2 regions of the Bacillus paramobilis genome follow, and region 2 is predicted to be linked to the other one. Evidence: predicted binding sites of a transcription regulator. Region 2 holds the regulator's gene; the other holds the start of a gene.
The links. Region 2 encodes Rex, which represses fermentation and respiration genes when NADH is low (regulators of the CRP and FNR family bind a similar motif). Its sites were predicted from a motif close to TTGTGAAATATTTCACAA; they were not measured.

Region 1 (5,465 bases), 230 kb from region 2:
ACGAATTGGTTTTACTTTTGCGTGCTTAATTGCACTTAAAGAGTCTGCTACTACAGATAGACCCGCGATACCTGTTGCCATTGTACGAAGAACATTTGTATCATGGAGTGCCATTTCAATACGTTCGTAGCTATATTTATCGTGCATGTAGTGAATAACATTTAATGTGTTTAAATATAGACCCGCTAACCATTCCATTGTCATATCAAACTTATGCATAACTTCTTCATAATCTAATACTTCAGAAGTAATTGGTGCGTACTCAGGACCAACTTGCGCTTTAGATTTTTCATCTTTACCACCGTTAATCGCATATAGTAATGCTTTTGCTAAGTTTGCACGTGCGCCGAAGAACTGCATTTGTTTACCAATTCTCATTGCAGATACACAACAAGCAATTCCATAGTCATCGCCGTAGTCAGCACGCATAATGTCATCATTTTCATATTGAATTGCTGATGTTTTAATAGACATTTTCGCACAGTAGTTTTTAAAGTTCTGTGGTAATTGTTTAGACCAAAGAACTGTTAAGTTTGGTTCTGGAGCTGGTCCTAAATTATCTAGTGTATGCAAGAAACGGAATGAGTTCTTTGTTACTAATGGACGACCATCTAATGCCATACCACCGATAGACTCAGTTACCCAAGTTGGGTCACCAGAGAATAATTCATTATAATCAGGTGTTCTTGCAAATTTCACAAGACGCAATTTCATAATGAAGTGATCCACAATTTCTTGTACTTCTTCTTCTGTTAAAGTACCATTTGCTAAATCTCTTTCAATATAAATATCTAAGAATGTAGAAGTACGTCCAAGACTCATCGCAGCTCCGTTTTGCTCTTTAATTGCTGCAAGATATGCGAAGTATAGCCATTGGAATGCTTCTTGTGTATTTGTTGCCGGCTTAGAAATATCAAAGCCATGAGAAGCAGCCATTTGTTTTAACTCTTGAAGCGCACGCATTTGCTCAGATAACTCTTCGCGTAAACGCATTGTATCTTCGCTCATTACACCGCCAGTTAAATTTAAATCAGCTTTTTTCGCTTCAATTAAATGATTAATACCATATAATGCTACGCGTCGGTAGTCACCAATAATACGTCCACGTCCGTATGCATCTGGAAGACCAGTAATTACACCTGATTTACGTGCATTTCTCATTTCTGGTGTATAAGCATCGAATACACCTTGGTTATGAGTTTTTCTCCAATCTCTAAAAATACGACTAAGCTCTTTGTCCATTTCGTATCCATAAGATTCACAAGCTTGTTCCGCCATACGAATACCACCATATGGTTGTAAAGAACGTTTAAATGGTTTTTCAGTTTGGAAACCGACTACTTTTTCAATATCTTTATTTAAATATCCTGGTTCATGTGATGTAATAGAAGAAACAATTTTTGTATCCATATCAAGAACGCCACCGTTTTCACGTTCTTTCGTTGTTAAATCCATTACTTGATCCCAAAGTTGTTTCGTTGCTTCAGTTGCTCCCGCTAAGAAAGATTCATCTCCTTCGAAAACGTTTACATTATTTAAAATGAAATCGCGAACATCAATCTCTGCTTTCCATTTTTCACCTTTAAAGTTTTCCCATGCGTTTTTAACATTTTCTAATACTTGAGTCATCCTAATCTCCTCCATTTTTGATTAGTACAGGACTAAGATTTTTTATATAACAGCTTACACACTTAGAATACTACTTTTTTGCGAAAGTGAACGAAATAGTTGTGACATGTTTGTGAAACGTTGAGCAAACTACTATATGCATAGTGTTAACTTCACTTAAAAGTCTTTATAATTAACCCTTTCCTTAATTGTATTTTTTTGGTATCCTTATATACGAGTCCTATTTTGTAATATAAGAACAATACCCATTGTAGAGCTGTAATACTCTTATCTCCTAATCTGTTATAGTTTTTATAACAGAACAAAAAAGTGTACATATGTTGTACACTTTTTTTGTTACTACTCTAAAGCATCTCTTTTTCTATTCCCATCATAGAATCCACCACGACTGCCTTCTAATACAATTAATTGCTCTAATCCTTCTATATGATCACCTATAATTCGCAAGACAGCTGGAGGATGACCTATTTTCGCAAAATGTTCACTGGGACGAATACGGTTCATCTTATCGACCTCTACACGACATACACACGCAATCTCGAATCCTGACAGAATAGCTTTCACTTGGGCTACACAAGGTGAAAGTAAAGATCTATATCCGATTTCTTTCAAACACTTACGACTAAACGCATTCGGTACAGCGATAAGAGAGCCTACTCCTAGATCTTTTCTATCACAAGCTAAATTTAATGCATATTTAAATGCAGTTACAAGATGAAGCGGTACTCTTAAATCTAAATAATGATTTAGATCATTTAAGGCGACATCCATTCCATCTGCAATAGCTTTTGCGAAAGGATATAACTCCCTAGCCGGAATAACAAAGTCGCCGTCTATAAATAATACAATTTCCCCTTTTGCAAAATAAGTTCCAAGTGAACGCCCCACATCATTTCCAAGTGCTTCTTTATATACAATTGTTGTTGCTCCCTTTTCTTTTGCAATCGTTGCTGTTTTATCAGCTGAACCATTTACAACAACGATAATTTCAAAAGGTTCAATTTTGCGGAGCTCTTCTATAACGTTTCCAATTGTTTTCTCTTCATCTTGTACAGGAATAATGACCGATAGTTGCTTTCCTTTATACAACTTAGAGGTGACGCCCCATCCTTGATAAAAATCTTCGAAACTTAAAGTATGATAAACACACTCTCTTTTCCTATTTCCATCATAATACCCTCCGCGCTCATCACTGCCTACTATTCGCTCCGCTACAGCTTCTATATGATCACCTATCATCCTTTTTTCAGATTGAGAAAGACCCGTGCCATATGCAGCATGCTCGGTCGGCCGAAATTTATTCGGCGTAATAACGTCAATTGCACAATGACGACTAATTCTCCATTTGCTTTGTACTAGGCGTAAATGAGCGACAATAGGATTAACAAAACATTCATATCCAATGCTTTGAACAACTTCTTTCGTCAACGCATGAGGTACAGATAATAAAGAATCAATTTTTAACTCTTCACGCTCTAACATTGCATTTAATATTTGGCGCCATACTGTCACGGAGTGCGGTTTTTGTTTCTTTAAAAATAGTGCGTCCAAATTATTTAAAACGATGTCGGCCTGATCATGTAAAATTGGATTCAGAAATAATTGTAATTTTGAAGTTTGAATAGCAAAATCTCCATCTATAAATAGTAGTACATCACCTATCGCGTGTTTTGCACCGACCGCACGTCCAACGTCGTTCCCGAGTAGCTCTGTATACTCGATTACTTTACACCCTAAACGACTGGCAACCTCTTCTGTACCATCGTTACAACCGTTTGCTACTACAATAATCTCTACTGGATTTAATCCGTTTACAGATTGAATAACGTCTGAAATCGTATCCGCTTCATTACATACAGGTATAATAATTGATAGCGACTTAGCCATTGTTTTCTTCACGAAACCATTTAATAGTTTCTTTCAATCCTTGTTCCCACGTTACTATCGCTTTAAACTGCACAAGTTCTTTTAATTTCGTTACATCTGGTCTTCTATTTGGAATTTCTTCAAAGCCATGTGGGTATACCTCTTCGAAAGGAACTTGGACAATCTTTGAAGAAGATTTCGTTAGCTTTTTAATTATTTCTGCTACTTGTTTTATACTCTTTTCGTTCTCAGAACCTATATTAATAATCTCACCATTTACCTTCTCATCCATCGCTCGAATCGTTGCCTCTACCGCATCACTTACATACGTAAAGCAACGTGTCTGCTTTCCATCTCCATATACGAGAATGTCTTCTCCTTGCAGGGCCGCACTGATAAATCGTGGGATTACCCCTGCATACGGACCATCTTTCGCTCTTGGACCATAAATATTAAAATAACGAACAATCGTTACAGGTAAACCTTCTAAAGCGTATCCTAAACATAATGTTTCTTCTAACGTTTTACAAATTGCATAACTCCAACGTATTTTAGAAGTCGCCCCGTATAATCGATCCCCCTCTTCAGAGAAGGGTGGCTTTGCCTTACCATATACTTCTGAAGTAGACGCAAAGACTACTTTCTTCTTTCCTTTTAGTGCTGCTTGTAAAATGTTTCTCGTTCCATCAAAATTCGTTTCAATAAGCTCTATACTCTTTTCCATTGTCGTTTTCACACCTAAAATTGCTGCTAAATGAAACACTACATCATGTTGATTTACTAATTCATAAATTGAGCTTTTATCTAAAACGCTTATTGGAATAACCCGAATTTCTTTCATTAACTCATCATGATATTTATTTTTTCCTTTATAGAAGTTATCAACGATTGTGACCCCATAACCTCTTTTCACCAATTCTTCAGCTAGATGTGATCCAATGAACCCTGCTCCACCTGTAATTAAACATTTCTTACTCATACACTCACCTTCTTTACAATTCCACGTGTATCTATTACTCGCTTCATTCCTTTAAAAAGCTTCCAATCGATATTAGAGTGATCAGTTAAAATTAAAATACAACCCGCTTGTTTAATGACTTGTTCATCCAAAGAAACAGATTGGTATACCTTATCTCCAAATTTTGCAGAAGAAATATATGGATCATGATATTCTATCTCATATCCTTCTTCTATTAACAATTCAATAATTGGCAACGCTGGTGATTCTCTTAAGTCATTTACATCTTTCTTATACGCAATTCCTACAATTAAAACTGATGCAGGTGATTGCACCATGCCTTTTACTTTCCGAACTATTTTCTCTGGCATTTCTTCATTAATTACATGTGCCGCCTCAATTAATTGACTAATTGCTCCATTCTTTTTTATTCTCCATTGAAAATATAAAGGGTCTACTGGAATGCAGTGTCCCCCTATCCCTGGCCCTGGCCAATATGGAGTAAATCCAAACGGTTTTGTAGATGCAGCTTCAAGCGCCTCATAAAAATCAATTCCTAAACTTTCACATAATGTGTTTAACTCATTTACTAATGAAATATTGACTAGGCGCTGAATATTTTCAAATAACTTACACATTTCCGCTACTTTCGGAGAACTGACTGGAACAACTACATCAAATGTAGTACTATACAACTCCTGTACTTTTTGTTTACACGTTTCTGTTTGTCCACTAATAACTTTTGGAATCGTTTGAACGGAATAATGACTATTAGCCGGATCAATTCTCTCAGGGGAATATCCGATATAGAAATCTTCTCCTACCTTTTGACCTGCTTGAGAAATAATCGGAATAATAACTTCCTCAAGTGTGCCTGGATATGTGGAGCTTTCGAAAATGAAGGTTTGTCCTTTTTGAAGATGTTGTTGTATATAATGAGAAGCTGAAATGAGGGCACTTAAGTCTGGTTCTCTTTTTTCATTAATTGGAGTCGGAACAGTGACAATAACAT
Region 2 (5,465 bases):
TGGTGAAACAAGAGATGATGCAGCTGGAGAGGCATATGATAAAGTAGCTCGTACGTTATCTATGCCATATCCAGGTGGTCCTCATATTGATCGCCTTGCACATGAAGGAGAACCAACAATCGATTTGCCTCGTGCATGGCTAGAACCTGATTCGTATGATTTCAGTTTTAGTGGATTGAAATCAGCAGTTATCAACACTGTGCATAACGCAAAACAACGCGGGATAGAAATTGCACCAGAAGATTTAGCAGCAAGTTTCCAAGCGAGTGTAATAGATGTACTTGTAACGAAAGCATCCCGTGCAGCAGAAGCGTATAACGTAAAGCAACTGCTGCTAGCTGGTGGAGTAGCTGCTAATAAAGGACTTCGTGCACGTTTAGAAGAAGAATTTGCACAAAAAGAAAATATTGAGCTACTTATTCCTCCGCTATCTTTATGCACAGATAATGCAGCCATGATTGCAGCGGCAGGTACAATTGCATATGAACAAGGAAAACGTGCTACATTAGCTTTAAATGCAAATCCAGGATTAGATATTGAAGCATAGTTATACACAAAATTAACCACAGCTTGTGGATAAAACCCATATTATCTGTTGATAATGTGGGTTTTACTGTGTATATAAAATGTTGATAACTTTTTTGCCAATTGTGGATAATGTGGAAAAGTTATTTTGGAGTTTATTTTACAAAGGTGGATATGTGTATAAACTTGTGGATAAATCAGATGAAGTCTGACCTTTACATGTATTCTTTTTCGGGAAATAAATAACAAGAAGATATCTCTAAAAAACATTTTGAAATACGCTCTTATGATAGGAGTGATTAACAATGTCAAACTTTGTCGGTAAATCGATATGTCGTGTCGAATTGTTTATACAATATGACGTTCATCCCAACTGGAAGACAAAAAGGATGTCGCATAGTCAAAAATCCTGACTTATGAGACATCCTTCTTATTCATACTCTTATAAATGCAATTCTTCCCATTCTGCCATACATGCATCAAGTTGCTCTTGTAGTGTTTGCTTTTTCGTTGTAATTTCACTAGCCTTTTCATAATCTGCATATATTTCTGGTAAGCAAAGTTGATCTTCTAACGTAGCAATTTCTTCTTCAAATTCTACAATGTTTTGTTCTAGCTCCTCAATTTTTCGGGTGCGTTGACGTTCTAATTGTTTACGCTCTTTTTCTTCGAGATAATTTAATTTTTCTTGAGCTACAGTTTTTTGAACAGGTGCTTGGTTTTCTTGCTGTTCTTGTTGTTCAAATGCTGCGCGTTCAATCATTTCATTTTTCTTTTCAACGTAGTAATCGTAGTCACCTAAATATTCCTGTGCACCTTCTGTTGATAACTCAACAACGGTCGTCGTTACACGATTAATAAAGTAGCGGTCATGTGAGACAAATAGAAGGGTGCCTGGATAATCAATTAAAGCATTCTCCAAAATCTCTTTACTATTTAAATCAAGATGGTTCGTAGGTTCATCAAGAATTAATAAATTCGATTTTTGCATCATAAGTTTTGCAAGAGCTAATCGAGCTTTTTGTCCACCACTAAGAGAAGATACTGGTTTTAGTACATCATCCCCTGTGAATAAGAAGTTACCTAATATCGTACGAATTTCTTTTTCAGGCTGCAGTGGATATTCATCCCATAACTCATTTAAAACTCGCTTAGAAGATGTTAAGTTTGCTTGTTCTTGATCATAATAACCAACCGAGACGTTGGATCCGAAAGAAACATCACCATGTAATAGTGGCAACTTATTCACAAGTGATTTTAATAATGTCGATTTCCCGATTCCGTTTGGACCAACTAAAGCAACACTATCCCCGCGAGTTAAGCGCATTGTTACATGTTCAATAATTGGATCCTCATCATAGCCGATAGTTGCATCCTTTACTTGTAAAACATCATTTCCACTTTGTTTTTCGATATCGAAGTGGAAGGAAGCTGACTTAGAATCACCTAATGGTCTTGTTAATAATTCCATTCGGTCTAATTGTTTACGACGGCTTTGGGCACGTTTTGTCGTCGATGCACGTGCTATATTTTTTTGAACGAAGTCCTCAAGCTTAGCGATTTCATCTTGTTGTTTTTCATAACGTTTCATTTCTTGCTCGTATAGCGCTGATTTTAAGTCTAAATATTTACTGTAGTTACCAACAAATCGTCTGCTTTCTTTATTCGAAATTTCATATACTTGTGTAACGAGTTTATCTAAGAAATAACGGTCATGGGAAACGATTAGTATTGCGCCAGGATAGCCTTGTAAATATTGTTCAAGCCATGTTAATGTTTCGATGTCTAAATGGTTTGTAGGCTCGTCCAAAATAAGTAGGTCCGGTTTCGTTAATAATAATTTACCGAGAGCTAAGCGTGTTTTTTGTCCACCGCTTAATGTAGAAATCGTCGTCTGGTGCGTTTCAACTGGGAAGCCAAGCCCACTTAAAATTGAACGAATATCTGCTTCGTACTGATAGCCACCTTGATCTTTATAATTTAATTGTAATTGGTCATAGTCAGCTAATAATCTTTCATATGTAGCCTCGTTTGAAAAGTTTTCTTCTTTGCCCATTTCTTGCTCTAGCCTTCGAAGCTTTGTCTCCATTTGCTGCAGGTGTGTAAAGACGGTTAACATTTCATCCCAAATTGTTAAAGACGTTTCTAACCCGGTATTTTGAGCTAAGTACCCGATTGAGACATCTTTTGGTTTTATAATTTCGCCGCCATCATGAGATAGCTCACCAGCTATTATTTTTAATAACGTAGATTTACCGGCTCCATTTCGTCCGACTAATGCGATACGATCTTTCGTTTGAACTTCCAATTTTATGTTTGCAAGAATCGTTTCTGCACCGTATAATTTCGAAAGCGCGTTTACTTGTAATAAAATCAATGTTTTCACCTCAAATAATTTCTTAACTTTGCCATGTTTATATTTCTCAATCATACTAAAAATAGTGTATAGTTTAAAATAAAGAGAGAATACTTCTTCTCTTTATTATACAGGGAAATTCATGAGTGCTAAACTTCTGTATTTGATTCAAGTATATGAATAAAGATAGGAAGAGAGGAGAGGTTATATGGATCAGCAAAAAATTCCACAGGCCACTGCCAAACGATTGCCTCTATACTATCGATTTATCCAAAACTTATCTCTTTCTGGTAAGCAACGTGTTTCATCAGCCGAATTGAGTGAAGCGGTAAAGGTTGATTCCGCAACGATTCGAAGAGATTTCTCATATTTTGGAGCGTTAGGGAAAAAAGGTTATGGATATAACGTAAATTATTTATTATCATTTTTCCGTGAAACACTCGACCAAGATGATATAACACGTGTAGCACTTATTGGAGTAGGTAATTTAGGGACCGCTTTCTTACATTATAATTTCACGAAAAACAATAATACAAAAATTGAAATGGCGTTTGACGTTAGTGAAGAGAAAGTCGGAACAGAAATCGGGGGCATTCCTGTATATCATTTAGATGAATTAGAAGAACGTTTATCAACTGATATACAAGTGGCAATATTAACAGTACCCGCTACAGTAGCACAACCTGTAGCAGATAGATTGGCAGAAACGAATGTGCATGGTATTTTAAATTTCACACCAGCACGCTTAAATGTGTCAGACAATATAAGAATTCATCATATTGATTTAGCGGTAGAGTTACAAACACTTGTTTACTTTTTAAAGAATTATCCACAATAAAACGCAGAGGAAGCGACCTCTGCGTTTTATTATTGTTTTTTCTTTGTGAATTTAACTAAGATAAGGCGAAGTGCCAAATTAAAATCAATTGTTGCCATAACTGCAAATAGTATTGTCCACATATTCCAGATTGTATCTGTTACGTTCGTAATGGCGAAGCGTGTAAAGATACACCCTAGAAGGAAGTACAATGCAGCCATGAACAATGGTGAGTTTCTCATACTAAAAATCCTCCGATAAAGCCTTGCATTTTTTCAGCTTCTTTAATCATTTCTTGAATTTGTTCATTGCTCATTAAAACTTGAGCAACTGCAACTAATGTATTCATAGCAACATGAGCTGCGATAGGGACGATAATACGCTTCGTTTTTACATATAAAAAGGCGAATACGAGCCCCATAGAAGTGTATACCAATAGGTGAGTAAAATCAAAATGAATTGCTGCGAATACGAGAGAACTAATGATAGCAGCAATAAAGAAGTTAAACTTCTTATAAAGTGTACCAAATAAAATTTTTCTAAATACGATTTCTTCCAAGATAGGTCCTATTATAGATATGACGATAAGGAACCAAGGTGTCGTCCTAGCAATATCCATAAGTCTCGCTGTATTTTCTGATCCAGGTTTAATTCCTAATAAACGCATTTCTATCATGCCGGCAATACTTTGCGAGAAAAATGCTAAGAAGAAGCCGATAAAAATCCAACCAATCGTAGCTGGAATAGTAGAACGCGTTGTATCTAAACGTCTGTCGCGAATATCTGTTCTAAGTAACCAAAGTACGATACATAATGCAATAAAGAAGCTAATGATTGCCCAGTGGCCAGTTATGAGTTGAAATTTCTCTTCTCTAGTAAAGCCCCTGTTATCATAAAGTCCAGTTTTCAGCAGAAGTGGTAATCCAGCAATGGATGATAACTGCATTAAAATGTATGTAACGATAATCCACCAATATTGTTTTTTCAAATGGTTTAACCATCCTTTCTAACTCTAGTGTATGAGATAAGGTAGGATAACATGTAAATATGCTACCTACGATATAAACCTCGCTTAAATTATGTTTTTTTCGTAAATCCGTATTTGAAATTATAATAGAAGACAGGAGAAAGTTGTGTGTATAGCGAAAACAACTTAGGGTGTCCTTTCATATTGTAACATACGAGTAGTGGAAACAACGATTCATATAGTAAAGGTAGAAGAAGAGGGACTCTATATAGAAAAAGTGTATAGCTGAATTTGCGAAAAAATTATGATTTTTTTACTTGCAAAAGAAATTGAGATTATTTATTATTATAAGTGTGTTAGCACTCGGGTGACTTGAGTGCTAATAAATAAAATTTACATAACAAAATGAGGAGGTTATTGTTCATGCTAAAGCCATTAGGTGATCGCGTTGTAATTGAGCTTGTTCAAGCAGAAGAAAAAACAGCAAGTGGTATTGTATTACCAGACACTGCAAAAGAAAAACCACAAGAGGGTAAAGTTATTGCAGTAGGTACTGGTCGAGTGCTTGAAAATGGTGAGCGTGTTGCTTTAGAGGTAGCAGCAGGTGATCTTATCATCTTCTCAAAATATGCAGGTACTGAAGTGAAATACGAAGGTACTGACTACTTGATTTTACGTGAAAGTGACATTTTAGCAGTTATCGGTTAATTATATAAATCTTAAAAAATCCAAGGGGGTCAATTATTATGGCAAAAGATATTAAATTTAGTGAAGAAGCACGTCGTTCGATGCTTCGCGGT

Region 1: a site for Rex is predicted at 1,740-1,757, ahead of pflB (formate C-acetyltransferase). Genes of this name have one in related genera too.

The regions. Positions count from the first base shown of each region.
Region 1 is NZ_CP151108.1:4,789,965-4,795,429, forward strand. It holds gene pflB (formate C-acetyltransferase) at 1-1,629, opposite strand, end outside; gene AABL52_RS24560 (glycosyltransferase family 2 protein) at 1,969-3,516, opposite strand; gene AABL52_RS24565 (NAD-dependent epimerase/dehydratase family protein) at 3,509-4,474, opposite strand; gene AABL52_RS24570 (nucleotide sugar dehydrogenase) at 4,471-5,465, opposite strand, start outside.
Region 2 is NZ_CP151108.1:5,022,847-5,028,311, reverse strand. It holds gene tsaD (tRNA (adenosine(37)-N6)-threonylcarbamoyltransferase complex transferase subunit TsaD) at 1-547, shown strand, start outside; gene AABL52_RS25570 (ABC-F family ATP-binding cassette domain-containing protein) at 968-2,902, opposite strand; gene AABL52_RS25565 (redox-sensing transcriptional repressor Rex) at 3,090-3,719, shown strand; gene AABL52_RS25560 (YdiK family protein) at 3,749-3,940, opposite strand; gene AABL52_RS25555 (CPBP family intramembrane glutamic endopeptidase) at 3,937-4,686, opposite strand; gene groES (co-chaperone GroES) at 5,089-5,373, shown strand; gene groL (chaperonin GroEL) at 5,412-5,465, shown strand, end outside.